Regions from separate parts of the Chishuiella sp. genome, predicted to be linked through region 1. Evidence: riboswitches for the same ligand, from Rfam matches in the RefSeq annotation. Region 1 holds a riboswitch; each other region holds the start of a gene.
The links. A riboswitch is a leader RNA that binds a small molecule or an ion and turns the genes downstream of it on or off. The one in region 1 is predicted to bind thiamine pyrophosphate.
Positions count from the first base shown of each region.

Region 2: linked by a shared signal. The riboswitch ahead of RT575_RS05615 (TonB-dependent receptor domain-containing protein) and the one ahead of pnuC (nicotinamide riboside transporter PnuC) in region 1 are both predicted to bind thiamine pyrophosphate.
Region 3: linked by a shared signal. The riboswitch ahead of thiM (hydroxyethylthiazole kinase) and the one ahead of pnuC (nicotinamide riboside transporter PnuC) in region 1 are both predicted to bind thiamine pyrophosphate.

Region 1 covers NZ_DAMCLZ010000018.1:1,429-13,055, forward strand. Annotated here, with positions in the region: gene RT575_RS14275 (2Fe-2S iron-sulfur cluster-binding protein) at 75-1,124, shown strand; gene RT575_RS14280 (head GIN domain-containing protein) at 1,195-1,863, opposite strand; gene pepT (peptidase T) at 1,952-3,193, opposite strand; gene RT575_RS14290 (hydroxymethylglutaryl-CoA lyase) at 3,258-4,118, shown strand; gene RT575_RS14295 (peptidylprolyl isomerase) at 4,269-5,618, shown strand; gene RT575_RS14300 (AbiH family protein) at 6,095-7,432, opposite strand; tRNA gene RT575_RS14305 (tRNA-Arg) at 7,575-7,647, opposite strand; gene RT575_RS14310 (hypothetical protein) at 7,715-8,722, opposite strand; gene pnuC (nicotinamide riboside transporter PnuC) at 8,715-9,302, opposite strand; TPP riboswitch at 9,331-9,438, opposite strand; gene RT575_RS14320 (hypothetical protein) at 9,524-10,546, opposite strand; gene RT575_RS14325 (WG repeat-containing protein) at 10,674-11,483, shown strand; gene RT575_RS14330 (zinc metallopeptidase) at 11,549-11,627, opposite strand, start outside.
Region 2 covers NZ_DAMCLZ010000003.1:221,501-233,127, reverse strand. Annotated here, with positions in the region: gene RT575_RS05655 (prolyl oligopeptidase family serine peptidase) at 1-77, opposite strand, end outside; gene rluF (23S rRNA pseudouridine(2604) synthase RluF) at 169-1,071, opposite strand; gene RT575_RS05645 (ArsC/Spx/MgsR family protein) at 1,182-1,529, shown strand; gene RT575_RS05640 (DPP IV N-terminal domain-containing protein) at 1,538-3,670, shown strand; gene RT575_RS05635 (hydroxymethylglutaryl-CoA synthase family protein) at 3,735-5,060, opposite strand; gene RT575_RS05630 (HdeD family acid-resistance protein) at 5,234-5,875, shown strand; gene RT575_RS05625 (ecotin family protein) at 5,953-6,429, shown strand; gene RT575_RS05620 (lipocalin family protein) at 6,474-6,941, opposite strand; gene RT575_RS05615 (TonB-dependent receptor domain-containing protein) at 7,045-9,192, opposite strand; TPP riboswitch at 9,260-9,358, opposite strand; gene RT575_RS05610 (endonuclease/exonuclease/phosphatase family protein) at 9,415-10,266, opposite strand; gene RT575_RS05605 (5-(carboxyamino)imidazole ribonucleotide synthase) at 10,419-11,549, shown strand; gene purE (5-(carboxyamino)imidazole ribonucleotide mutase) at 11,554-11,627, shown strand, end outside.
Region 3 covers NZ_DAMCLZ010000025.1:295-8,136, forward strand. Annotated here, with positions in the region: gene infA (translation initiation factor IF-1) at 1-18, opposite strand, end outside; gene secY (preprotein translocase subunit SecY) at 43-1,413, opposite strand; gene rplO (50S ribosomal protein L15) at 1,429-1,884, opposite strand; gene rpmD (50S ribosomal protein L30) at 1,913-2,092, opposite strand; gene rpsE (30S ribosomal protein S5) at 2,104-2,625, opposite strand; gene rplR (50S ribosomal protein L18) at 2,642-2,995, opposite strand; gene rplF (50S ribosomal protein L6) at 3,009-3,554, opposite strand; gene rpsH (30S ribosomal protein S8) at 3,577-3,978, opposite strand; TPP riboswitch at 4,343-4,435, shown strand; gene thiM (hydroxyethylthiazole kinase) at 4,498-5,301, shown strand; gene thiE (thiamine phosphate synthase) at 5,291-5,935, shown strand; gene thiD (bifunctional hydroxymethylpyrimidine kinase/phosphomethylpyrimidine kinase) at 5,916-6,755, shown strand; gene tenA (thiaminase II) at 6,739-7,398, shown strand; gene RT575_RS15370 (HAD family phosphatase) at 7,386-7,842, shown strand, end outside.

The DNA of each region.
Region 1 (11,627 bases):
TATTTTTGTACTAATTTAGTAAACTATCACAATATACTTGATAGCTTTTAAAAATTACTTATAGTAAAAATAAAATGAAATTTAATTTATTAACAGTTAATGAGGTTAAAAAATTAACGAACGATTCTGTTCAGATTAGTTTTGATATTCCTGAGGATTTACAAAATGAATATAATTTTTTACCAGGTCAATATATAACACTTAATGTTGATGGAAATCGTAGAGATTATTCATTATGTGTATCTCCTAAAGACAAAAAATGGAGTATAGGAGTTAAAGCCCAACCAAATGGAAAAGTATCTACTTATTTATTTAATGATGTTAAAGTAGGAGATCAATTAGAAGTTGCAACTCCAGACGGACGTTTTACTATTCCATCTAAACCAAACGAAAAACGTACTTTATTAGCGTTTACAGCAGGAAGTGGAATTACGCCTATTATGAGTATGTTAGAATATACTTTGCAAACAGAAGAATGGGTTAATTTTCATGTTTTTTATGTCAATAAAGATGAAAATTCTATTATGTTTAAGGATCGTTTAACAGAGTTAAAACAAAACTATCCTAATAATGTCTTTATTCATTATTTTTATACTAAACAAGATCAAGAAAATTTTATTTATAATGGGAGAATAGATGAAAAGAAATTTGATTTGATATTGAATCAATTGGTTGATATTAATGAAGTTGATGAAGCTATGATTTGTGGACCAGAAGAAATGATTCTTACATTGGCTAAGAAAATAAATGATGCTGGTATTATAGAAAAACATATTCATTTTGAACTTTTTAATCCTTCGATTAAGTCACAAGAAATTTTCACAAAACATAAAGAGGGACCACAAACAGTAGAAGTTACTGTTACTTTGGATGATGAAACGTCAGTGGTTACTTGGAATAAAGAAAAAAATTTAATAGATTCTTTAATAGATGCGGGAATTGATGCGCCTTATTCTTGTAAAGGTGGAGTATGTTCTTCTTGTATGTGTAAAGTGACAGAAGGTGAAGTAAATATTGGAGATAATTTTGTGTTAACTGATTCTGATTATGAAGAAGGAATGACATTAGCTTGTATTTCTAGACCTAAAACCGCTACTTTATCAATTGATTTTGATGATGTTTAATAAAATTTAATTACGATAAGGTTTAAAAAAAAATGTTTCAACGAATTCGTTGAAACATTTTTTTTATTTATTATTTAAAATTGATTCTTCCTCCAACAACTTTTTTCTGATTACGTTGGGCAGGTTTACCATAAATATCAATTACTCCTCCAGCTCTCGTTTTAGCATCTACAGATTCAGTTGATGTAGCTTCTATATATCCACCAGCATTTGTTGTTAATGTAGAGTTTTCTGCTTTTAAAGTTTTAGAATAATATTTACCACCAGAGTTAGCAACTACTGTTTGGAAATCTGCAGTTCCTGTCAAAATAACTTCTCCACCAGAGTTTATTCGAACTTCTAGATTTTTAGTACTTACAGGAAGTTTTACAGATGACCCCTCATTAGATGTTATATTAAGTTTTGTTGATTTTACTACATCATCAGAATGAATACTAGAACCTTGGCTTGCTTGTATATCATGTAAAGATTTGTAATGAACAATAACGTTTGTAGCATCTCCTTGCATAATTTTTGTTCCTGTCAATTTTATTCTTAATTCACCACTTGTATTTTCTAGTTTTACATCTTCTGAATTCAGTCCTTCTAATTCAACATAATTTTTATCAGAAACAACTAATTCTACAGGTATTTTATCATATACTTTTAATGTACTAAAATCTCCGATGTTTACTTTTTCTTGAGCAAATAAAAAAGATGAACCAAATAAAGCTACGCTAGCTAATACTATATTTTTCATAAAAAATTTCTATTTTGATTTGTGAATTTAATACAAATTCCAAACCAAAATAGAAATTATACATTGATTTTGCCAAAAAAGCAAAAAATTATTTGTTATTTTCTGCTGTAAGTTCTGCTATACGTACAATAACTTGTGTAGCTTTTTCCATAGATTCTACAGGCACATATTCGTAAGGTCCATGAAAATTATGTCCCCCTGCAAAAATATTTGGACAAGGTAATCCCATAAAAGAAAGACGAGCACCATCAGTACCACCACGAATAGGTTTAATATTTGGAGTAATACCAGTATCTTTAAGTGCTTGTTCAGCAATCTCTACTGATTGAAATTTTTCTTTTACTTTTTCAATCATATTGAAGTATTGATCTGAAACTTCAGCTTTTATTACTTCATGATCATAACGTTCTTGTATATCTTCAGCAATTTGTAAAAATAAAGACTTTCTTGCTTCATATTGCTCCATATCATGATCGCGAATAATATATACTAATTTTGCTTCAGATACATTTCCACTCATTTTAGCTAAATGAAAAAATCCTTCACGTTTGTCAGTTAATTCAGGAACTTCATCGTTTGGTAATTGAGAAGCAAATTCTAATGCAATATTAGATGCGTTAATCATTTTATCTTTTGCATATCCAGGATGAACAGATTTTCCTTTTATTGTAACAATACCAGAAGCTGCATTAAAATTTTCGTATTCTAATTCTCCAATTTCAGAACCATCCATCGTATAAGCCCATTCAGCTCCAAATTTCTCTACATTGAAAAAATCTGCACCACGACCGACTTCTTCATCAGGAGTAAAACCAATAGCAATACGTCCGTGTTTAATTTCTGGATGAGCAATTAAATATTCAGCAGCGGTTACTATTTCTGCAACACCAGCTTTATCATCAGCTCCTAATAATGTAGTACCGTCAGTTGTAATTATAGTTTGACCTTTATATTGTGTTAATTCAGGAAATTCTGAAGGAGACAAAATCATAGACTCATTTAATTTTATATCTCCACCATCATAATTTTCCCAAATTTGTGGTTTTACATTTTCACCAGAATAATCAGGAGAAGTATCCATGTGAGAAACAAAACCAATTGTAGGAACATCATAATCTACTGTAGAAGGAACATATCCGAAAACATACCCATTATCATCAATAGAAACATTTTCTAAACCAATTTGTTTTAATTCTTCTACTAAGTAATTAGCTAAATCCCATTGACGGTCTGTACTTGGAAATTTATCTAAAAAAGGCTCACTTTCAGTATAAGTTTTTACATATTTTAAAAAGCGATTAACCAGCTTTTCTCTCCATTCTGTTTGCATTGCGTTTTAATTTTTGTCAAAATTACTAAATTATCTACCTTTAAAGCGCAAATAAAGCAAAAAAATGAGTGAACGTACTTTTAAAATTATAGAATGTCCAAGAGAAGCAATTCAAAGTCATAAAGAATTTATTGCTACGGATAAAAAGATTGATTATATCAATCGTCTTTTAACAGTTGGTTTTGATACAGTTGATTGTGGGAGTTTTGTTTCTGCTAAAAGTGTTCCTCAGATGGTAGATACGGAAGAAGTATTGAATAATTTAGATAAATCATCTTCAAAAATTTCAATTGTTACTGCTAGTAGGAGTGGAGCAATTAAAGGATTAGAACATGAAAAAGTTGATATTGTAGGTTTTCCTTTTTCTATATCTGCAAATTTTCAGAAATACAATACTAATAAATCTCAAGAAGATGCTTTTGAATTAATAAAGTACATAAGAAATGTTGCTGAAATTAATAATAAAGATGTTCTTATTTATTTATCGATGGCATTTGGAAATCCATATGGAGAGATTTGGAATGAAGATATAGTAAAAGATTGGATTAGTAAATTATCTGATTTAGGGATTAAATTTATCAATATATCTGATACAATAGGTTTAGCAAAAGAAAATAATATTATTAATTTGTACAAAGAATTAATTCCAAACTATAATAATATTGAATTTGGAGCTCATTTTCATACAGTTTATAATGATTGGCATGAAAAAATAAAGGCAGCCTATGACAGTGGTTTTAGAAAATTTGATGGAACAATAAAAGGTTTAGGAGGTTGCCCATTTACAAATTACGAAAAAGTAGGTAATACACCAACAGAAAAATTAATTAGTTTTGCAAATCAGCAAAAGGAAAAGCATGGGCTAAATTTATTTGATTTTGAATCGTCATGGAATGTTTCATTAAGAACTTTTGGATTGATTTGATTTTATCATAAAAAAGTAATTGTTTTGTTAAAGGAAATTAAAAAATTTTAGACTTTAACAAAAAAAACTAAATTTGCTCATCAGTTATTAAAAACTGAACTAAGAATATTTAAAATGAAATTAAGGTATATGAAGTATAAATCGAGCATAATGTTGTTATTAGCAACATTGTTTACCGTAAACACTTTTGCACAAACAGCAAAACAAACACCACAACGTCTTGTTAAAGTGGATGGAATTGCTGCAGTTGTAGGAAATCAGATTGTTTTAGAATCTGATGTAGATAGAGATTTCTTAATGTCTAAGCAACAAGGTATGCAAGTTGATAATAAATGTGATTTCTTGAATGATATCATGTTAGATAAAATGCTGGTTGATAAAGCAAAACAAGATACTTTAATTAAAGTAACACAAGATGAGGTAAACCGTCAATTAAATTTACAAGTTGATGGATGGGTTGCACAAGCAGGTGGAGAAAAACAAGTATTAGACTTTTTTGGTTTTCGTACGATGGCCGAAATGAAAAACGAAACAAAATATATTGTAGAAGATAATATTTATGCTCGCCAAAAAAGAGAAATGGTTGTAAAAGGTGCAGATGCAACACCAGAAGAAGTTCGTTTATTTTTCGAAAAACATAAAACTGAATTACCTGATGTAAAAGATGAAGTGTCTATAAGTCATATTGTTCTTTTTCCTCAAGTTTCAGAAGATAATCAACAAAAAATAATTGATCAGTTAAAAGAAATTAAAAAAGAAGTCGAGGAGGGTGCTTCTTTTGCTACTAAAGCTATTTTATATTCAGAAGATCCAGGTTCTGCAAGTAATGGAGGAGAATATAAAAAAGTGATAAGAGGAAAGATGGTAAAAGAGTTTGATGCAGTTGCTTTTAACTTGCAAGAAGGTGAAATCTCAGAACCCTTTAAAACAGATTTTGGATATCATATTATAAAATTAGATAAACGTCGTGGACAAGAATTAGATTTACGTCATATACTTATTACTACGAAACCAACAGAAGAAGAAATTAAGGAAACAACAAATAAATTAGATTCTATCCGATTATTAATTAATGATGGCAAAATGACTTTTAAAGAAGCTGCATTAAAGTTTTCTGATGATAAATATACAAAGTATAATTCAGGAAATTTAATGAACCAAAGTTCAGGGGATGATCGTTTTGAAAAAATTTCTTTACCATTACCAATGTTTACAGCAATTACAAATTTACATGAAGGTGATGTTTCTCAGGTTTTTGAAGATGATTTTGATAATAAAAAAGCATTGAGAATTTTAGAATTAGATAGATTTTATCCTGAACATAAAATTAATTATGAGGATGATTATTATAGAATTCAAAAATTTGCAGTTCAAGATAAAGAAAGAACATTATTATTAGATTGGGTTAAACGTCAAGTAGGTGATGCTTACATAAAAATAGGTAAAGAATATCAAACATGTAATTTCCCTATTGATTGGGAGAAAAAACAAGTTAAATAGTAAGATTCTTTATAAAAACATAAAAGCAGTAATTTCTAAGAAATTACTGCTTTTATGTTTTTATACTAAAGGTTATTAGTTATGTTTATAATTTACTTGATTGTTGTTAGTTAGCTTAATAGTTCGTATTATTTTTAATACAATAAATAAGCTGATTAATATAAATAATGGTAATAGGTTTTTCATAACAACTATTTTATAAGTTAATAATTCTAAGATACAAAATAATTGAGGAGTAAAGAAAGTCACTTATCTATTTTTAATGAGTATAAAATATTATATATTAATAGTTTATATTCAATTTGTAACCACGATGAGTTATCTATCGAACATTTTGAAAGCATATTAACTTGGATACAAAACGTATCAAAATCAGCTTAAATGCTTTTTAATTTTTAAGTGTTTAAATATTATTGATAAATTAAAACTTAAAGCCTCACAATTAAAATGTGAGGCTTTTGTTTAGAAATTATATTTTAATCTAAAGTTAAATTTTTACATAATTCTTTATTAACAACTCTATTTCTTAATTTACGTTTATCAGTAAAATTTCTGTAAATATTCATTATTGTATCTTGATAATTATCATCATCTGTCCTAATAAAAGGTACAATACTTATACAATTATCATGTTCAAATACAGTGTTTAGTAATGTTCTATCAGATGTTCCACATGAATGACCTAATATGAATAATTGGAAATGTTTTGATTCAAGGAATTCAATTAATTTTCTGTAACTATTATTTTTTAAATAATTAATTGATTTTATATGTTTTAAAAAATGATTATTATTTTTATCTTCTAAAATTTTATAGTTTTCATCTAATTCATCTCCAAAACCAAAAATAATAGGACTACTTTGGTTGTCAGTTAAGTCGCCATGAATATTTATATGAAAATTAATCTCATTTTCATCAGTAAAGTAAGTTGGTGTATTAGTATAATTGAAATTCAAAAATAAATAATTATCAATTGTAAATTCATCATCTAATATATTTAAATTTTTATCTTCATTTATAAAATATTCAATAAAATCACCATCAGTAGGAAATCCTTTAAAACCAATTCTTTTATAAAAATCATTGATTGTAGTTTGATTACATTTATTTAAATCACAGTTTATTTCAATTAGTTTTTCTTTTATTTTAATTGGACAGAAATAACTTGGTCTCAAATCATTTGAATATATATTTTCTTTGATATAATCAATGTATTCTTTAGATTTTGAATTTATAATTGATTCAATATTTATTGTTTTAAGATATTCTTCTAATTTATTAGTAAACATTGAAAAATCTTTATTCAATTTCTCTATTTTGTTATCAGAAGTTTTAATTAATTCATCATAAAATATTTGTTCAATATTACCCCAATTACTGTTAGTATTGTAATTTTTAATTAATAGACTTAAAATTATATTCTTAATAACTATTTTGCTATTAATCGAATTTAATTCACTTTGATTGTGTAATGTAATTTGTTTTAAATCATTGAAATTATCCTTATCAGGTGAATAAGAATGGTATCTAACACCATTATTAATTTTATCAAAAAATAATTCTTTATTAAAATGAGAAAAGTCAATTGTATTAATTCTTATAAAATTATCATCATAATCAATATATTTAGCTTTTTCTTTTATCTTTGATAGAACATGCTCTTCAAAACCTGTGATATTGATTTTCTTATTTTCAATTTCTATATTTACAGATTTAATAATGTCATCTATCAACCATTTCATAAAGTCCCCATACAAGGTAGGCAAACCAATACCTTTATCAAATCCATTCCCGATAAGTATAACTCTATTCATATTTTCATTTAAGGTTACTTGTTATATTTCAAAGATACTTATATTATTAAACTTAACCGAATACCTTTTTCTGTTTTTAAAGTGTTATAAATGAATTAATTGTGTTTTTGTTTTGTTAAAAAAAAGATAGTTTTTATAAAAATAACCACGATGAGATTCGAACTCATACTGTCAGAACCGGAATCTGATATTCTATCCAATTAAATTACGCGGCTAATAAAAAGAGAGTAAATGTAATTGATTTTAATTTTAGATTTAATATATAGTTGTTAAAATAGTTAGTTATATTGTTTTTCTAAAATTTTTATGTTGCGTTGCTGTAAAGTAATCACGGAAAATTTGATTAATTTCGTCATTGATTTTTGAAGCTTTAATTCCTAAATGTGGATAGATATCAATAATATATTTAGTTATAGTTTCTACTGTTATTTCTCCGAATGTATGAATTTCATTTTCTAATTCTTTAGATATCTTTCTATTATTTAAAAGTTTATTTTCAATTATTGATGCATATTTATCAATTTGAAAAGTACTATTTTCTATAAGTTTTTTTAATTTTATTTGTACTTGATAATTAATTATTTCTAAACTTTTTTCTAGGAAATGATTAGCCATTCCAATATAATTAACTAATAAAGTTAAATCAGCAAAAATGGAAAAAGGAACTTTCTCAATTAAATCTTTAGAATAAAAATTATTATAAATAAAACTGTAATCTTTATTTATTTTTTGATTATTAACTTCGAAACTATGAGAAGCAGTTGCTACCATTCCCATTGATTTCCATGTAGAAATAGGGGTAACTTGTGATTTGTCTAAAATAAATGACAAAAATACATTGTTACCATCTTCATCTATAATTTCTTTTCCTTGTTTTGTGATTTTTGCATTTAAAGTATAATGTGTAAGATAAGGAGCTCCTGTAGCGTAATGCCATAAACCATTTATGGTATAATAATCACCATTTACTTCTGCTGTACCACCTAACATACCGCTTCCACCAAAACAAGTTTTTTTATTATAGAATAATTCTTTTGCAATACTTGGTTTTAAGTTTCTTGAAAAATAATTTGCACCACTGCATAAAGTCACAAACCATCCAAGACTTCCGTCTATTTGTGCAATTTTTAGTAATTTTTTTAAACCTTCATTAAAATTTAATCCTAAACCTCCATATTCTTTAGGAACCCAAATTTGTAACCATTTTTCATTGTTAATTAATTCTAATATTGATTCATTGAAAAACTGATTATTTAGTAATTCTTTGCGAAGTAAATTAATATTATGCATGTGTATTTTTTATAATTTTCTTCCAATTCATATAACCAGAAATTGCAATACAGAATAAAATAAAAGAAAGTATTGCATATAAATAAAGGTTTTTATGTATCATTAATGGGATAGAAATGATGTTACTTATATTTAGTAATATCCAATTTTCTAATTTTCTTTTAGCCATTAGCCACATTCCAGCCCATGCAAATGCACTTACAATAGAATCCCAGATAGGCACATCAGAATCTGTATAATGTGTTAATGCTAAGTAAAAAATAACAAAACTAAATAATACAATTATAATAACAGTTAACCATTCTTTTTTATCGGTTTTTGTTATTTGAATTTCATGTTTTTTCTTACCATATTTCCAATATAGCCAGCCATAAATACTCATTACTAAATAATAAATATTTAGAGTGAATTCTGCATATAATTTAGAATTGAACATAACAAATAAAGTGAGTAATATACCAGCAATACCAAATAAATAATTTTTTGAATTGTTATATCTAGCTAAAATTACTTGAAAAATTGAAAAAATAACGCCTAACCATTCTTGCCAAGACGTTTGTGTTAAAATATCCATCATCATTATTATTTTATTTGATGAGGAGACAGAAGTTATTACTAACATCAATCCCTCCGCCAGCATTATCTGGATCAGGTGTAGAACATATAGATGTTCTTGGGTATATTCTCAGCCAAAATTAGCACCCCAATTATTTCCCAAAGATGAAAAGTTTTTTGGAATTAAACAATAAAAAAAGGATTGAATTTTTTGAATTCAATCCTTTATATAAAAATTATAATTTATTATTTCCAAATATATTTATCACCAAGTGTAATTGTTGATTTAACAGCATATTCTCCATTATCTTTTTTCTCTACGATAACTAAAGTAGGATAATATTCTCCAGATGGTAATATTTTAGTTAATCTTGTTTTAAATATTGGTGATTCAATTTCTGAATAACCAGTTATTTTAGGCAGATTTAAATTAACCAATTCGTAACCATTTATTGTTTTAAAGTCATTAATAACATCTTTAGAAAAATATACTAATAATTTTAAATCATTAGTAGGTTTAAAATCTGTATTAATAATTCGATTATCATCACCTTTTATAGTTACTAATAAGTTTTCGAAATCAACAGATAATTCCCAAATACCTTTAAAAATTAAACTTTTATTAGTATTTATTAAATCCATAGAACTTTCAACAGTTGTATAATCATCAAAAAGTTTTGGATCAGAATAATTAGTACCTACAACTGTATTATTAGAAGGTGTAGTTACGGTACTTGCATCTCCGTTTATAGCAACAATATTATTTTCAGCTCTATTGATTAATATTTTGTTATTTTCTAAACTTATTTTATCATCTAAAATTTTATAATTCAAAATTTTGTTACTTTCCTTATCTTTTAATACGATAAGTGGTGAATAATTATCATTTTTTAGATTTTTAACATCTGAATTATTAAAAGATATAAATATATTATTAAAACTAGTTCCTTTTCCTTCTAATTTACCTAGAATAACATCTTTACCTATTTCATTATCTAAATTATTTAAATTTAAATTAGAGTTCGTTGGTATAAAGTATAAATTTAAAAATAATGTATTACTTGTTTTTTTTGATTTGTTTGTAATTTTATTTCCTGTTATAATAAAATTACTATCAGAAGTACTTGAAATTTTCCAATCACCATCAAAGGTGTATGTATTATTTGTTGGTATTGAGACTTTATTAATACTAATACTATCTCGTTGTGCAAATGTATAACTACTTGTTAGTACGCTTACAGTTAGAATTAATTTTGTAAAAATGTTCATAGGTTTTAATTTATTGTCACCTACAAAAATAAGAATATTTCTATAATAAAACATTTAATAGGTTTCATTTTTAATGATTTATAAAAAAAATAATTATTTTTGCCCTTTAATTGCTTAAGAAATAATAATGATTTTACAGCCAAAAGATACAGATCAGTTTGATAGTTTTATTCATAAAGATTCAACAAAATTTGATGAGATTACTGTATTTGATAGAAATAATTTAGCGCCTGTTTCAATAAATAATAAATTTGGATTGATTGATTTACAGGGAAATGTAATACTTCCCTTAGAATATGATAATCTTGTTTTGACGACTGTAAATGCTTACAGTGTAAAAAAGAATGATAAGTGGGGATTTGTAACCAAAAATAGTCAAGTATTAATTCCATTTGATTATGAATTGACTAGTGATTTTATTGAAAATATATGTGCAGTTAAAAGAAATGGAAAATGGGGATTTATTGATTTACTTAATCAAGAAGTTATTCCATTTGATTATGATGGTTGTACAGATTTTAAAGCTGGTTTTGCTGGAGTAGAAAAGAATGGAAAGTGGGGATTGATAAATAAAAAAAATGAATTAATTATTGATTTTAAATATGAATATTTAACTCCAGTAGATAGTAATTTTGTGACTTTTGGTGTAGCTACTTCTAAAAAAGTAGATAGAATAGATATATTAGCATATTTTCCTTATTTTTTATCAAAAGATAACTATTTAATACATTTCGGATTATTGTCCTTTGATGATAAAGTTATTTTAGATGCTGTTTCTGAATTACCTATTTTAGAAAGCTTTGAGAATAGTCCTGTTGTAAGACAAAATTATAGATTAGGTTATATGAAAAATGGGCAAGAATTTATAAAATTTGACCAATTTACTATAGACCCTTATGAAGAAAAAATTTTAAAACAAATAGGAGTGATGAACTAATTGAAATAAAAAAAAACAACTTTAGATTTCTAAAGTTGTTTTTTATTATTATAATATTTTTTATTTTACTCACTTCGTCTATTTCCCATTGCTAACATTACAAAGTATAATAATTGAGCAAGAGATCCTATTGCAGCTACAACA
Region 2 (11,627 bases), on a different contig from region 1:
TATTTCTTTTTATAACTCTGAGCATTTACTCCAATCATAAGTGATAAATTTAATAAGATAAAAGCTGTTTTTTTCATTTTTCTGTTACGCTATAATTTTAATCTACTAGTTACGTAAAGATAATAAAATCGAAACTACTTTAACTTATCTATTTCGTTAGAAATAATTTTATCTCCTTTTACCTCCTTTAGGTTTATTAGGATTACTTTTTCCTATTCTGGCTTGTGATGAATTTGAAGATTTCTTACCTCCTTTCTTTTGAATCATTTTTCCCTTTGAATTTTTAAAATCTGGAGAAATTTCATTTGCTTTCTTAGGTTTTTTCTTTTGATTAGAAGTTTTTTCTACATGCTTTTCAGAATCTTTAGTCAATCGATTCAGTTCATCTAATTCTTCTAGTGTTAAATCTCTGTGTTGTCCAACAGGAATATTCAATGTTAAATTCATTATACGAACTCGTTCTAATTTTTTAACAACATATCCAAAATATTCACACATTCGACGAATCTGTCTATTCAATCCTTGAATTAAAGTAATTTTAAATGTGTTAGTGTTTATTTTTTCAACTTTACATTTTTTAGTTACTTGACCTAATATTGGAACACCTGTAGACATTTTCTTACAAAAATCATCTGTAATAGGTTTATCTACTGTTACAACATATTCTTTTTCGTGATTATTACCAGCTCGTAAAATTTTGTTTACAATATCTCCATCACTTGTCAAAAGGATTAAACCTTGAGAGTCTTTATCTAATCTTCCTATTGGAAAAATACGTTCACCAAATGATAAATAATCTACAATATTATCTGGATCAGAAGAATCTGTAGTACATGTAACCCCAACAGGTTTATTTAACATTATATAAGCTGCATTTTCTTTCGATTTTGGCTCTATAATAGTTCCATTAACAGTAACAGTATCTGTAGGTTTTACATGTTGACCAATTTTTGCAACTCGTCCATTTATCAAAACAACACGTTTTTCTATATACTGATCAGCCTCACGTCTAGAACATATACCACTATCGCTGATATATTTATTCAATCGCAAAAAATTAGTTTCTTCCATAATACAAAGATAGTTTATTATAAAATTAATAGTATATCAACATAAAAATCTTTCAAGCTCTTTAAAACTCAAGATTCTATTTATATTTACAAAACAAAAAAATTACTGAGATGAAAAAAGTATTCTTTTTAAAGACTTGTGATACATGCAAACGAATTTTAAATGAATTTGATTTTACAGGTTTTGATTTACACGAAATAAAATCAACAGCAATTACCGAAGACGATTTAAACGATATGGTAAAATTATCAGGAAATTATGAATCTCTTTTTTCTCGTCGTGCACAGAACTATAAAAAATTGGGATTAAAGGATAAAGTACTTTCTGAGGATGATATTAAAAATTATATTCTTTCTGATTATACTTTTTTAAAACGTCCAGTAATCATAGATAATGATAAAATTTTTATAGGAAGCGATAAAAAAAATATAGAAGCTTTAGAGCAACATTTGAAATAAAACAACACATGAAAAAAACAATTTTACTAAGCACTTTTTTATTAAGTGCTGGTTTACTTGCTCAGAAAAAAAATATATCTATGCAAGAAGCTGTACTTGGTTTAGCTACCAACTTACGAGTAGATAATTTAAATCAAGTTCAATGGATTCCTAATCAAAATGCTTACACACAAAATGTAAAAACTTCTTATGGAGAAGCATTAATTAAAAAAGAGGTTTCTTCTTTAAAAACAGATACTATTTTTAGAAGTTCTCAATTTGAAAATAAACGAATTCCTCAATTAAATTGGATAAATGCTGAACAAGCCAATTTTTCTACCAAACAAGGAGTAAAAAAGATTAATATCGCTGGTCAACAAACGAATTGGTTAACATTACCTGAAAATGCCGAAGAAGTAGAAATTGATGGAACACACAACCAAATTGCTTATGTTGTTGATAACAATTTATATTTTGTAGATAAAAATGGGCAAACCCACCAAATAACTACAGATGGTAAATATGAAATTGTAAATGGTAAATCAGTTCATCAGCAAGAATTTGGAATTCATAAAGGTATTTTTCTTTCTCCAAAAGGAAATTATATAGCTTTTTATAGAATGGATCAAACTGCTGTTACTGATTATCCAATCATTGATTGGACAGTACAACCTGCTGTTAATAAAAATATTAAATATCCTTTTGCTGGTACAAAAAACCATACTGTTACTTTAGGTGTTTATAATCCATCTACAAAAAAGACTATATTTTTAGAAACACATCCAGAAGTTGATCATTACTTAACTTCTGTTACTTGGTCTCCAGACGAAAAGTTTATTTATATTGGAATTTTATCTCGTAATCAAAAACATTTAGAATTAAATCAATATGATGCTACATCTGGAAAATTAATCAAAACATTATTCAAAGAAGATGATGCAAAATATGTTGAACCTCAAAATGAATTATATTTTGTAAAAGGAAAAACAAACGAATTTATTTGGTGGTCGCAAAGAGATGGATATATGCATTTATATCGTTTTGATATCAATGGAAAATTATTAAATCAGATTACGAAAGGTAATTGGATTGTAAATGAAATTGTAGGAGAAAATTCAAAGAAAAAAGAATTACTAATTACTACAACAAAAGATTCTCCTAAAGAAAAACAATTGTATGCTGTAAACTGGGAAACAGGAAAACTACGTAAAATAACTACAGATGCAGGTATACATAATGTTTCTATTTCATCAAATGGAGAATATGCTATAGACAATTGGTCGAATGAAACAACTCCTCGCAAAGTTGATTTATTAGATACAAAAGGAAAATTAAAATCAAATTTATTAACAGCTAAAAATCCTTTATCTGATTACAATACTGCAAAAGTAGAAAATGTTACATTGAAAGCTGATGACGGTACAGATTTATATGGAAAATTGATTTATCCTACAAACTTTGATAAAACAAAGAAGTATCCTGTTATTGTTTATTTATATAATGGACCGCATGCACAATTAATTACAAATCGTTTCCCTGCAACAGGAAATCTTTGGTATGATGTCTTGGCTGAAAAAGGATATGTAGTTTTCACGATGGATGGTAGAGGTTCTTCTAACAGGGGATTAAAATTTGAACAAGCTATTCACGGAAATGTTGCTACTACCGAAATGAATGACCAAATGAAAGGTGTTGAATTTTTAAAATCTTTACCTTTTGTTGATGCTGAAAGAATGGGAATTCATGGTTGGAGTTATGGTGGTTTTATGACAACTTCTTTTATGTTAAGAAAACCTGATGTATTTAAAGTTGGTGTTGCTGGTGGACCAGTATTAGATTGGACACAATATGAGATTATGTATACAGAACGTTACATGGAATCTCCACAAGATAATCCGGAAGGATTTAAGGAAACTAACTTAATTAATAGAGTAAAAGACCTAAAAGGAAAACTATTAATGATTCACGGAACACAAGATAATGTAGTTGTTTGGCAACATTCTATCGATTTTATTCGAGAAGCCGTAAAAAATGGAATTCAAATGGATTACTTTGTTTACCCAGGTTATCAGCATAATGTAATTGGAAAAGATCGTGTACATTTAATGCAAAAAATAACAGATTATTTTGACTTATATTTAAAGCCAGAAAATTCTAAATAAATAAAAAAGACTTGGAGAAATCTCCAAGTCTTTTTGTTTAATTATATACTCTTTTACAATTCAATTAACCTTGATATGTATAATATCTTGCTCCTTTTAAATTAGAATTCTCAGATTCTATTCTCTCTAAAGCAAATCCTTTAGATTTATCAATAGATTCATTTAAATTCTTATTATGTAAATCTTGGTATTGTTCAAAAGTAATTGGTTTTCTATTATTCAAGTTTTCAAAAAGATTAATCTTTTCAATAATATTTTTCCAACCAGAACCAATTTTACCTTCAAAAACTTTCGATTTAGAACCAGAACCATAAGCAATAAAACCTATCGTTTGACCTTCTAACTCTTCATTGTTATTGTTACTTACTTGCAATGCAGATAAAAAAGCTGTAAAAATAGAAGCAGTATACATATTACCTATTTCAGAAGAAGCTCTTTGTGTAGGTTCTATTTTTTCTTTTACTAATGTTTTATAAGCATCAGATTTAGATATAGCTTTCAAGTTTTCATTTGTATTTTCTTCACCATTTTCTAAAGAGAAAACATCCGAAAACATTCGTTTACCTTGAAATGCATATGGTAAATGAAAAGCGATATATTTCCAATTATCATATAATTTACCTTGCTCATTCTTCTTTTCTTTCAAATCAAAATAAGCTTCTCTCACTCTATCTTTGTAGCATTCGTTAGAATATTGACCTTCGAAAACTGGTTCATCAGAAAACAATTCAATTTCACTTTTCGTTGTTCCAAGAGCAGACAGAATTTCTTTATTATTTGTTGTTTGATGAGGTTTAAAGAAATCAAATACAGATTCCATTCCTATTCCCCAAACATTATCTAGCTCAATCAAACTTGGATTACTAGAAACTAACATAGCAACTGCACCAGCTCCTTGTGTATACTCTCCTGTAGATTCAAGACCATATTTTGCATAATCTGCAGCTATTACAATTGCTTTTTGTGTAGGATTAGCACGAACAAAATCTAAACAATTATGTAAAGCATCAACTCCACCAACACAAGCAAAAGTCATATCAACAACATCTGTATGTTTAAAAGCTCTTTCTCCAAACTGTTCAGTAATTACATTTTCAACTAATTGCACAGCATAAGTTGCTGTTGGTTTAGCTCCGTCTAATGCACTTTCAGTTCCTAAATAAATTCTTCCAATTTCAGAAGGATTAAGATTATAGTCTTTAAAAAGTTGAAGTAAAGCATTTGCTGCAATCGTAGCTGTATCTTCGTGTACATCTAAAACAGCCATTTTTTTTAGCCCTAACCCTAATTCTAATTTTTCAGGTTCAATATTTCTTTTTTCAGCTAAATCTTTTATCGATAAATATATTTGCGGAACATAAATAGAAGCCGCTTCTATTCCAAATTTCATTATTTTATTTTTGTTTAAGCGAACTCCAAATTTAAGGTGTATTTTTAAAATAAACTCTATTAAAATAAAATACAATTTCAACTAGTTTAATTATTCTTAACTATCTAAAATAAAATAGTTTTTATTCTACAAAATTCTTATATTGTAATCAACAATCACTTAAATTTATTATTATGGCAAGAACATTCTACAAATCAATTAAAAACTCAATCAAATATTGGTGGATTTCTTTAATTATTGGATTATTATTTATTGGATTAGGTATTTACTGTTTTGCCTTTCCTGATACTTCTTATATAATTTTATCAACATTTTTTGCTATTTCATTTTTATTTTCTGGAGTCTCGGAAATTATATTTTCTATTTCTAATAAAGATGAAATTGATAGTTGGGGCTGGACTTTAGCTTATGGGATATTAACAACAGTTGTTGGTTTTATGCTAGTTGTAAATCCTATACTTAGTTTACAAGTATTTGCTTTCTATGTAGGTTTTTTATTTTTATTTCGTTCAATTTCTGGAATTAGTTATGCTTTCGATTTAAAAAATTATGGAGTAAAAGACTGGGGAATCTCTTTGTTTTTAGCAATATTAGGATTAATATTTTCTTTCATTCTATTATCGTCTCCACAACTTGCAGGATTAACAGCAGTAGCATGGGTAGGTTTAGCAATAATATCATCTGGTTTTTTTGCTATTTTCATTGCATTTCAATTAAAGAAATTAAAAGATTTACCAAAACATGCTTCTGAAGATTTAAAAAATCGTTACAATGAAATAAGAAAGGAAATTGAAGAATTTACTCAAAAAGATTAACAGTTACTTTAACAATTAATCAAACAACCTTTTTTATTATCTATGCATCTTATAGATAAATATAAAATCTTTACATTATGAAATTAACAAAGTTATTTAGTTTAATTATCTTATTATCATCTATGATTACTTTTGGACAAAAAAGTAAACAAAAAGAAATTGATATTTCTATGTACCCTAAAGCTGAAAAAGGATATGTACAAAAAGTAATATATTTAGAAACACTGGCAAAAGAAGATGATTATAATGTCGAATTATTTATTGGTAAATTAGAAGCTGTAGATAAATGTAATAATCACTTCTTATTAGGAAACTTAGAAGAAAAAACTATTGATGGGTGGGGATATAATTATTTTCAATTTGATTCTGAAGGTCAAATAGCAGGAACATTAATGGGATGTTCTGATAATAAAAAGATAGATAAAATTGTTTATGCTCAACCTGTAAAAACAAGATATAATAGTAAATTACCTATTGTAGTTTATATACCTAAAGGGTATTCTTTAGAATATAGAATCTGGAAAGCAGGTAACAAACTAATTATAGTAAAATAAATAAAAAAGATGAGAATTAATTCTCATCTTTTTTATTTTATCTATTATTCAACAGGTTGATAAACGCTTAATTGAAGTTTTTGCGATTCTGTATCTGTTGCTTCTTGTATAGTTTCTTGCAAAATTAAATATGAAGGATCTAATTGGTACATATAATATGTTTTTTTTGTACCATCACTCTGTGTCAATGTAATATTCCTTTTATCTGTACCAGTTAATTCATAAAGATATGTTCCATTTGTATCTGTCTCAACGCAATTACCATCTGTTGTTGCATAAGCTACTGAATAATAATTTTCTGGATCAGTAAAATCTAAAGTCGATTGTCTCTCACATGCTAAAAGTTTATCTGTTGTAGTAACATTATCTATAATTGTTCTTACCTCTTTTAATTGCCATTTGTGTGCACTTAATAACTGAGGTTGAGTAATAGCAAATGAGTTATCATCTTCACAAGAAAATATGATGAAAAATCCTAAAATAACTAGAAGTAACGAGTATAATCTTTTCATTATTAATATTAATAATTTTAAAATGTAAAAGTAATTATTTTGAATGATGTTTTAGTATTAGAATAAAAAAAAGCTGTTTCAAAATATGAAACAGCTTTTATAGTTATAATCGTACAGATATTCCTCCTAAAATATTAATTCCTGCTTGAGGAAAATAATACCCTCCACCATCATAATATCCATTTGATTCATATTTCACATCAAATAAATTATTAACTAATAGTGAGAATTCTATTTTTTTTAGATTTAACCAATTCGGGCTGTAACGAATTAATAGATCTGAAACTAAAAAACTAGATAATTTACCATCTGCAGGTTCTGTATTCGATAGATATTGTTCGCCTATATACTTATTTGTAAAATTAAGTAATAAATTCTTCGTTGGATAAACTTCAAAACCAAATGATGAAATTACATCTGGAGATAAAGCAATTTTTGTCGTTCCATATTTTTTAACAGAATAATTTCCATCATTATCCCAAGAACCTTCACTATAATCTTTATTTCTATTTTGACTTAAAGTTAAATTACCAAAAACATTTAATCTTTCCGGAAGAATAGCATAACTAGCATCTAATTCTATTCCTCGACGATAAGTCTTCGAATTTTTACGAATTGGTGTTCCTACATCGTTCAATTCTCCAGTTGGTACTAACTGATTTCTATAATCCATATAATATAGATTAGCACTCATAGAAAAACGCCCACTTTTTTTGTACCCTAATTCATAATCTTGTAAAAATTCTGATTTTGGTTTTTCATCATTCCTTGTTATACCACTATAATCTACTCGCAAAGGTTCTCGTTGAGAAATTCCATAAGATGCATAAAATACATTATTAGAATTAATTTTATAATTAACACCAGCTTTTGGATTTACAAAGTTGAATTTATCTGAAAATGGTCTAAAATCTTCCTGATCATTTTCTCCATTTTTTAAATATCTTGCTTCGTAACTTACATAACGATATTGTAAATCTCCAAATAATTCAAAATTTCCAATAGAATATAAAAGCTTTGCATAGGCAGCCAATTGTTTTTTTACTGCTCTATTATTATAATATTTAAAATCTTTATTATTCCAATCTGTATCCTTTACCCATAAAACATTACCATAATGATCTCCATCATATTCATTTCCAGACAAACCAAAGAAAACTTTAAAATCATTTAATTTTTGATTTTCTACATCTAAATTAAATCCATAAAAATCATTATCTAAATATTCTCTATTAATTAAATTTCTTTTATCAGATGATAAAAAATCTAATTTATAACGACTTAAATTTCTATTATTTTTATAGCTCTCGTAATATCCTTTACCTTTTCTATAATGGACTGTTAAATTAGATTTCCAATTACTACCAAAATCTTGTAACCATGATAAATAATAATGATTTTGAGTATAATTATCTGTATGATTTTTATAGAAACCTACAACTTCTCCATCTTCATTCTGTATTTCTCCCCCTGTGTTATATCTTCTATTATTTTTTAATGTTTCTCCATCAATACCATTCCAAGCTTGGTAAGTTTGTTCTCTACCAAACATATTCTGAAAACGAAACTTTGTTTTACTATTTACTTCGTACAACGCAGAAAAATTATATGAAATTAAATCTGACCAAGAACGATTAATATAACCATCTGAATTTATTTTGGAGAAACGTCCATCAATACTCAATTTATTGTTGAGAATCTTTCCTGTACCAGCTTGTACAGTATATTTTTGTGTATTAAAACTACCAAAAGATACATTTGCTTCAGCAAAAGGTATTGGAGAAGGATTTTGAGAATCAATATTAATACTTGCTCCAAAAGATGCCATTCCGTTAGATGAAGTCCCAACTCCTCTTTGTATAATCATAGAACTTGCAGAAGATACCATATCGGGCATATTTACCCAAAAAACACCTTGAGATTCTCCGTCATTTAATGATATTCCGTTTAATGTAACATTAATAGATTGCTCATTCAAACCACGAATTTTGATTGATGAATAACCAATTCCTGTTCCTGCATCAGAAGTTATAGAAACTGATGTAGCAGAATTAAGTAAAGTAGGGACATCTTGTCCTAAATTCTTTTTTTGTAAAAATCTTTCAGATAGTTTTTCAACTGTAATAGGTAGTTTTTCGGTAATAGAAACTTCTTGAAGATGAATATGATCTTCGTTTTGGATAGAATCTTTTTCTTGTGCATATAAAATTGATGCACCAAACATTGACAATAAAAAAATCGACCTTTTCATAAAATATAAATAAATAATTATGAAAGGAGCCATATTACATCTTTTAAAAATTAGCGCGCGAATGTAATTTGGTGAAGTACCATTTCCCTTGGCAGCATTATCCGCCCAGGTTCTTTGGGTGTAATCTCAGCCTCAATAAATCATTGAAGCACCCCTTTCGATTGAGCACCAAAGATAGAATTATTTTTTATTAATTAAAACTAATTCTATTTCATAGAAGAATTACTCAATTTTCAATTCTGCAACTATAGGGAAATGATCAGACTTAATATCTTTTCCTCTATAAAAATTAGTTACTTTAATATCTTTCGAAACCCAACATTGATCGATATTCGTTCTGAATAAAGGAATGAAAGCATTCCAAGAATTATTTAAACCAAAACCTGCACGAGCATCTTTCATTCTGTCTGATTGTACTAATTTAAAATTCGGAGAATAAACCGTTGAATTTAAATCACCGATTAAAATTATATTTTTATTTGGTAAATGATCAATTTCTTTTTTGATTAATTGATATTGTTTGTTTCTTCGTTCAAACCTTGCCTGATTTGGCAATGGAGGAACAGGATGAGTTGCTAAAATAGAAAGAGGTTTACCATTTATTTTCAATTCACCAATCAAAGATGGATGCATATCATTATCATAACTTCTTGTTATAATTGTATCAAAAGGAATTTTAGAATAAATAGCTATCCCAAAATTGTTATCTCTCACTTCTTCTTTAAAATATGGATATTCTTTTCTTACAAAATCTACATGTTTTTGCCAAGCTGGTGTCAATTCTTGTAAAACAAGAACATCACTATTCTCTGTTTTCAAATAGTCTTTTAAATACTGAAATTTATTATTATCAGAAAATATATTAATCGATATTATTTTGAAATTAGGATTTTCACCCTTTGAATTTTCACTAAAGTAAAAATTTTCTATATTTTGATAAATAATATATGGAAAGATGAAAATAGGAAATAAAAAGAGTATACTTTTTTTCTTCTCTTTTCTAATGGAATAATTAAAAATTAAACAAAAAATGAATGATAAAGCCAATGCATAGACCGAATATTGCACTAACATATCAAAAACAAAGTATTGATAAAAGCTTTTGCTTGCTAAATAAAAAATCGCAAATCCGAAAAATAAAATTTTACTCCACTTTGTTAACATCTCGTCAATATATTTTTATGAGAGACAAAAGTAGGAATTATATTATTTACTAACTTCGCGATATGATAAAAATAGGAATTTTAGGAGGAGGACAATTAGGTTATATGTTTTTGCAAAATGCATTACAATATCCATGTGAAATCAGCATCTTAGACCCTGCTGCTGACGCTCCGTGTGCACCTCATGCACACCACTTTGTACAAGGAGACTTTAAAGATTATGATACCGTTGTAAAATTTGGAGAAAACCTTGATGCCATTGGAATTGAAATTGAACATGTAAATGTAGATGCTTTACGTTACTTGAAATCTATTGGTAAAAAAGTGGTTCCAGATCCTGAAGCACTAGCTATTATACAAGATAAAGGTGTACAAAAAGAGTTTTATGTAAATAATAATATTCCTACTGCTCCTTATTTTGAATTAAATAATTGGGAAGATTTTAAAAATTTAGAAACTGTTACTTATCCCATTTTCCAAAAATCTAAAAAAGATGGTTATGATGGGAAAGGAGTTCAATTCTTAAAATCTGAAGCTGATTTATCAAAAATACTTCAAGCTCCTTCTATTTTTGAAACTCCTGCAGATTTAGATAGAGAAATTGCTGTGGTAACTGTTGCCGATCATTTAGGAAACATTGTTATTTATCCCACAGTAGAATTTGTAATGAATGAAGAATATAATTTATTGGATTATTTATTGATTCCTTCATCTTTATCAAAAGAAGTAACAGATAGAGCAGAAAAAATAGCAAGAGATGTTGTAAAAGGATTAAATTCTCCTGGAGTTTTTGCCGTTGAGATGTTTTTGAACAAAGACCAATCGATTTGGGTTAATGAAACTGCGTCTCGTGTTCATAATTCTGGACACTCTACAATAGAAGCTGCTTATTCTTCTCAATTCGACCAAATGTTACGAACTTTAATGGAATTACCTTTGGGTTCTACAAAATTATTCACCACTTCTGCTATGGTAAATTTGATTGGTGCAGAAAACCAAACTGGTTCAGCAGAAATACAAAATATAGAAAAGTTACTAGAAATACCTGGTACTTTTTTACATTGGTATGCTAAAGCTATAACAAAACCAGGTAGAAAAATGGGTCATGTAACTTTGGTGAATGATGATATTGAACAATTAAAACAAAACATAGAACAAGTAAATACAACTGTAAAGGTTGTTGCAAAAAAGTAAAATTATGGTTGGAATTATAATGGGAAGTGATAGCGATTTACCTATCATGAAACAAGCATCAGATTTATTAACAGAACT
Region 3 (7,842 bases), on a different contig from region 1:
ATGTTTTTGTTTTGCCATAAATCTTTTTAATAAATATATAGTTTATATATCTCTTGAAGTTCGTCCTGATGACATTAGTCCATCATAACGGTGATTCAACAAATAAGTATTAATTTGCTGTACAGTATCTAAGATAACTCCCACCATAATTAACATTGACGTACCTCCAAAGAACATTGATAAACTTTGATCTACTCCTAATAATTTTACAATTGCAGGCAAAACAGCAAGCAAAGTTAATAAAATTGCTCCAGGTAAAGTAATTTTTGATAAAATTTCGTCTAAAAAATTTGCAGTTTCCTTTCCAGGACGTATTCCTGGAATGATTCCTCCATTACGTTTTAAATCTTCAGCCATTTGATTTACTGGAATTGTAATCGCAGTATAAAAATAAGTAAAGATAATAATAAGTAATCCGAAGATTAAATTATATTGCCACGTAAATGGATCAGCCATTTTTGCAAAAAATTGTTTTACAGAACTAGAATCATCTAAGAAATAATTTGCTAATGTACCTGGTAAAAACATAATTGCTTGCGCAAAAATAATTGGCATTACACCAGCAGCATTTACTTTTAGAGGAATATAAGAACGTACAGAATCTGTAACAGATCTCATATAAGAACTACTAGAAGTTTGTGCTCTTCTTACATATTGTACTGGTACTTTACGTACTGCTGCAACAATCATAATACACATTGCAATAACCAGGATTAAACCTAACATTTCTATCAAGAAGAAAATACCATTTGAAGGATCAACCTCAAAAGCATTAAATATTGCTTTTGGTAAATCGGCTAATATACCAACCATAATTAAAATTGATATACCATTACCTATTCCTTTGTCAGTAATTTTTTCTCCCATCCACATGGCAAAGATTGTCCCTGTAATTAAAATAATTGTTGAAGGAAACCAAAACCAAAAATTGGTTGGAGGAATAACATAGATAGCGTATGACGAAGTTGGGTCATAAGGTAAAATCTGAGAAGTTATCAAAGTTAAATATGCAGGTGCTTGTACCAAGCATATACCTATTGTTAACCATCTTGTAATTTGATTTACTTTATTACGTCCACTTTCACCTTCTTTTTGTAGTTTTTGGATGTAAGGTACTGCTAATCCCATCAATTGTACAACAATTGAAGCAGAGATATAAGGCATAATTCCTAACGCAAATACGGAAGCTCTTTTAAAAGAACCTCCGGTAAAAGAGTTTAATAATCCTAAAATTCCTGAATTTGCATTTTCTTGGTCTGCAACAAAACGATTAACCTCGTTAATATCGACACCTGGAAGTGGAATATGAGAACCGAATCTATAAACCAACAATAGAAGGATAGTTACAAGTAACTTATCCTTCAATTCTTTTATGCTCCAGATATTTTTTATGGTCTGTATAAACCCTTTCATCTATAAAATATATTCTTAAGCGTTAACTAATTCTACTTTACCTCCTGCTTTCTCAACAGCCTCTTGAGCTGATTGAGTAAATTTATCTGCAGTAACATTAACTTTAGCTTTTAACTCTCCACGACCTAATATTTTAACTAAGTCATTTTTATGAGCTAAACCTAATTTAACTAATGTTTCTTTGTTTAAAGTATCTGTGATTTTGTTATCATCAACTAATTGTTGAATTGTATCCAAATTGATTCCTGTATACTCAACTCTGTTGAAGTTTGTGAAACCAAATTTAGGTAAACGTCTTTGTAAAGGCATTTGTCCACCTTCGAATCCGATTTTTCTTGAATAACCAGAACGAGATTTAGCACCTTTGTGTCCACGACCTGCTGTTAAACCGTTTCCACTACCTTCACCTCTACCTTTACGGAATTTATTTTTTACTGAACCAGCTGCTGGTTTTAAATTACTTAAATTCATTTTAATAATTTTTAAAGGTTAAAAGCGATTAAGCTCTTTCTACTACTACTAAGTGTTGAATTTTACGGATCATTCCTTCTATTTGAGGAGTAGATTCATGTTCAACTACTTGATTCAACTTTTTTAATCCTAAAGCAACTAATGTAGCTTTTTGAGATTTATCACGGTTGATAGCACTACGTGTTTGTTTTACTCTTACTTTGCTCATGATACTTTTTTTTAACCGTTGAAAACTTTAGTTATAGAAATACCTCTTTGACGTGCAATTGTTTCTACTGAACGTAAGCTTAATAAAGCACGGAAAGTAGCTTTTACTGCGTTATGAGGGTTAGAAGAACCTTTTGATTTAGATAATACATCATGTACACCTACAGACTCTAATACTGCACGTACAGTACCACCTGCGATCACCCCTGTACCTTTTGCTGCTGGACGGATGAATACTTGCGCACCACCGAAACGAGCTTCTTGCTCATGAGGAATTGTATTATTAAATAATGGTACACGAACTAAGTTTTTCTTAGCATCTTCGATAGCTTTAGCGATAGCAGAAGCAACATCTTTAGATTTACCTAATCCAAAACCTACTACTCCATTTCCATCTCCTACTACTACGATTGCAGAGAAACCAAATGCTCTACCTCCTTTTGTTACTTTAGTAACACGTTGTACTCCAACTAAACGATCTTTTAAATCTAAACCTGTTGGTTTTACTCTTTCTACGTTTTTAAATCCTAACATAATTTCTTTCTCTTTTTTAGAATTTTAATCCACCTTCTCTAGCTCCATCAGCTAAAGCTTTGATTCTACCATGATACACGAAACCGTTACGATCAAAAACTACAGTTTCAATTCCTTTTGCAACAGCTTTAGCAGCTAATGCTTTACCAACTGATGCAGAAACTTCAGATTTTGTACCTTCTACAGCAACACCTTTTTCACGAGATGATGCAGAAGCTAAAGTTACTCCATTGTTATCGTCAATAATTTGAGCGTAAATTTCTTTGTTAGAACGGTAAACTGATAAACGAGGTTTAGTTTCTGTTCCAAAAATATTTCGACGCACGCGTCTTTTTATTTTTTGTCTTTTTTCTACTTTAGATAATGCCATTTTTCAATGATTTTTATGCAGATTTACCTGCTTTTCTTCTAATAATTTCTCCTACGAATTTAATTCCTTTTCCTTTGTAAGGCTCTGGCTTACGGTAAGAACGAATTTTCGCTACGATCATTCCTAATAATTGATTATCATGAGATGATAATGTAATAATAGGGTTTTTACCTTTTTCTGTTAAAGTTTCAACTTTAATTTCAACAGGTAATTCAATAACGATATTGTGAGAGAAACCTAATGACAAATCTAATTTTTGTCCGTTGTTAGATGCTCTATAACCAACACCAACTAATTCTAATTGTTTTTTGAAACCTTCTGTTACACCAGTAATCATGTTATTGATTAATGAACGGTATAAACCATGTAAAGCTTTGTTATCTTTAGAATCGTTTGGACGAACTACAGTTAAAACTCCGTCTTCGATTTTTAAATCAAATCCTTCTTTTAACTCTCTTGTCATTGTAATGTTGTTACCTTTTACAGTAACTACGTTATCTTTAAATTCAACAGTTGCTGCAGCAGGGATGTTGATATGTGCGTGTCCTATTCTTGACATAATTTCTTAATTTTTTAAAAGATTAATAAACAAAACATAAAACTTCACCACCTACATTCTCTTGACGAGCTTGTTTATCTGTCATCACACCTTTAGAAGTTGAGATGATAGCAACACCTAAACCGTTTAATACACGAGGTAATTCTTTAGATCCTGCGTATTGACGTAAACCTGGAGTTGAAGCTCTTTTGATTTTACGGATAGCTGGCTCTTTAGTAACTTTGTCGTACTTTAAAGCGATTTTGATTGTTCCTTGAGGTTGATCTTGTCCTTCGAATTTGTAGTTCAAGATGTAACCTTGTTCAAATAAGATCTTAGTGATCTCTTTTTTAATTTTAGATGCAGGGATTTCCACTACTTTGTGTCCTGCCATCATTGCATTTCTAACGCGAGTTAGAAAATCTGAAATTGGATCTGTATACATAATATAATTCTATAGTATAGCGCCGAAACACTACTTTTAAAATTAAACTTTAAATCTAAATGCACTATGCATTTGGGTTGCAAATATATGGTATATTTTTTAATTACAAACTATTAATAATATTTATTTTTATTCAATCCCTTTTATACTACCGCAATAGCGATTGAAGTGGAAATCCTTTTTCCATAGAAAAAGATTGTAACAAAAAGCGCGGACCGAAGGTATTGTCATAATTATTTTGAGAAAATTTGTAAAATAGTAAGATATAGAATAATTATTATTCAACATTTTTAATAGACCTAGTTATTTTAATATATTTTATAAATTTTAGTCTCTATTTATTGATTTATAATATTTATATTTGGATTGGCTTTAGAGGTATTCTGTGAAGAATTGAGAAATACTCTTAGAACCTGATTCAGTTCATACTGACGTAGGGAAAAGCAATATGTCTTTTTATTAATTATATTTTTTATATAATTCTCCTCTTTGGCCATTAATTTTTTTAAATATAAATTAATGGAAAATCAAATTATTGAAAACTTGCTGTTCGTTCGCAAGAAAAATCCCTTAGTACATAACATTACAAATTTTGTAGTTATGAACAATTCAGCCAATGCTCTTTTGGCTATTGGTGCTTCACCTGCAATGGCTCATGCTCATAAAGAAGTCAAAAACTTAGTAGAAATTGCAAATTCTGTCGTTATAAATATCGGGACAATTGACGAGTATTGGGCAGAAAGTAAATTAATCGCGGCTAAAAAAGCGAATAAAATTAATAAACCTTGGATTTTAGATCCTGTTGCTGCCGGAATTTCATCATTCAGAAATGATGTTCTTAAAGAATTATTAACTTATCGTCCTACTGTAATTAGAGGAAATGCCTCGGAAATTATGGCATTAGATTCTTTTGATAGCATACAAGGAAAAGGTGCTGATAGTGTTCATCAGAGCATTCAAGCAATTAATGCTGCAAAAAATATAAATCAAAAAACAGGAGCAATTATTTGTATCTCGGGCGTTTCAGATTTTGTTGTTTCGAATGATGAAATTTACGAAATAAAAAACGGACACGAAATGATGACCAAAGTTACAGGTTTGGGCTGTTCGGCAACCGCAGTAATTGGTGCTTTTATTGGGCTTAATGAAAATTCATTTATAGAAGCTCTTAGTGGCATGTCACTTTTTAGTTTAGCCGGAGAGTTAGCACAACTGAGAAGCACTGGACCTGGAAGCTTACAAACAAATTTATTAGATTGTCTATATCATCTTTCTGAAAATGATATAAAAAAACACTTAAAAATCAATAAATATGAAGATTAATCCTAATTTTCCTTATCCGTTGTATTTAGTAATTTCAGAAAAAGATTGTACACACTTACCTTGGTTAGAAGTTGCTGAACAAGCTATTTTAGGCGGAGTTGACATTATACAGTTAAGAGAAAAAGATTCTAATTTCGATACATTTTTACAAAAAGCCAATGATTTAAAAAAGTTAACAAATCATTACAACATACCTCTAATAATCAACGATTCTGTAGAAATTGCAATAGAAATAAAAAGTTTTGGAATACATGTTGGGCAAACCGATCACAAACCTTCAGAAATTAATAAAAACCCAAAAGCTCCTAAAACTATTGGTTGGTCAATTGAAACCATAGATCAACTAATTCCAGAAGAATTGGAATTTGTACAACACTTGGGAGTAGGAATCTATCCTACTCCAACAAAAACAAACTCTCTTTCGCAATGGGATTTAGACGGTTTACAATTTTTAAAATCTAAAACAGACAAACCACTAATTGCAATTGGCGGAATTAATAAAGGAAATATTGCTCAAGTTATACAAGCAGGTGCTGATAGTATTGCTGTTGTTTCTGCTATTTGTGCAAGCAAAAATCCTCTAAAATCTGCTCAACAATTAAAACAAATTATCCATGAAAACAGTTATTCATAAACCTATAAGTGTTCTTAGTATTGCTGGTTTCGACGGAAGTGGTGGTGCAGGAATACAAGCCGATACAAAAACTATTTCTGCACATGGTTGTTATGCAACCAATGTATTAACAGCATTACCTATACAAAATACTACTGGAGTAAAAAATATTTATGAACTACCAGCAAATGCAATACGCGAACAAATAAAATCTATTCTAGATGATATATATCCCGATGCTATAAAAATTGGAATGGTACATAGTATAGAATTAGTAGAAATTATTGCTGATGAACTGAAACATTATAACGGTCCTATTGTTTTTGACCCTGTTATGGTTTCTACAAGTGGACATCAATTAATAAAAGATGATACTATACTAGCATGTATAGAAAATTTATTTCCTATAGCAACCATTATTACTCCAAACCTAAACGAAGCTAGTATTTTAGTCAATGAAACAATAAACACAACTGAACTAATGTTAATTGCCGGAGAAAAAATACTGAACCTCAATTGTAAAAATGTTCTAATAAAGGGTGGACATTTAGAACAAAAGGAATTAATAAGTTACTTATTTCAGCAAAACAAGTCAACTACTACATTTACTTCTACAAAAATAATTACCAAAAACACACATGGTTCTGGTTGTACTCTATCATCAGCAATTGCTTCCAACCTTGCCATAGGACATCCACTTAAAGAAAGTGTAAAACTTGCACAAGAGTATGTAGAACAAGCTATATATGGAAGCAAAGATTTAATCATAGGTAAAGGCAATGGACCATTAAACCATCTATTCAACCCTCAAAAATTAAAAACAAATGAAATTTACAACTGAAGCTTGGGAGCAAATAACTCCAATTTATAATGATATTCTAGTAATGCCGTTTATTACCGAATTGCAAAACGGAAAATTACCAATAGAAAAATTTCAATACTATATGATGCAGGATGCAAAATATCTGGAACATTTTGGTAGAGTGTTAGCAGCTATTGGTTCCAAGTTAGAAGATAATCAGCAAGCGATAGATTTTTTTGATTTTGGAAAAAATGCTCTTATTGTAGAACGTGCCTTACACGAATATTATTTTGAACTTTTTGGTCTAGAAAAAAATCTGAAAATAGAAATAGAACCTATATGCCATCACTATACCCATTTCCTAAAAAGTACATTTGCTTTTGATTCTATAGAGGTTGCAGTGGCATCTATTTTACCATGTTTTTGGATTTATAAAAAAGTCGGTGATGAAATTTTAAAAAATCAAACAGAAAATAATAATCCCTACAACAAATGGATAGAAACATATAGTGGCGAAGAGTTCGCTGATGGAGTAACCAAAGCAATAAATTATGTAGATATCATTGCTGAAAAAACTACAACTACAGTTCGTACACAAATGCTAGAAGCCTTTACAAAAGCAAGTGAATTAGAATTCCTATTTTGGAATGCAGCATACAATACAATTACATGGAAAAGATAAAAGCTGTATTTTTTGATTTTGACGGCGTTATTGTCGACAGTTTATCATTTTGGGAAAATTTATTCAACAAAGTGATAAAAACATATCAATTAGACGTTACACCATTGTTGAAAAATGATGGAATTAATTTCACTACTCATGAAGCTATTGAAATAATGTTACAACATCAACAACGTTTTACAAAACATTTATACCAAGACATTATACACTGGACAGAAAAATTCTATACCGATAATTTTCATGACCATATAAAACTAAACGAACAAGCAATAGATGTATTAAAAACATTAAAATCGAATCATATTCAAATCATTCTTGTTTCCAATTCATCTAGACAGCAGATTGATTATGCATTTCAAGAATTTAATCTATCCAACTATTTTGATGATACTATATCAGCCGACGATGTAAAAAAAGGAAAACCAAATCCAGAGGGTTATCTGA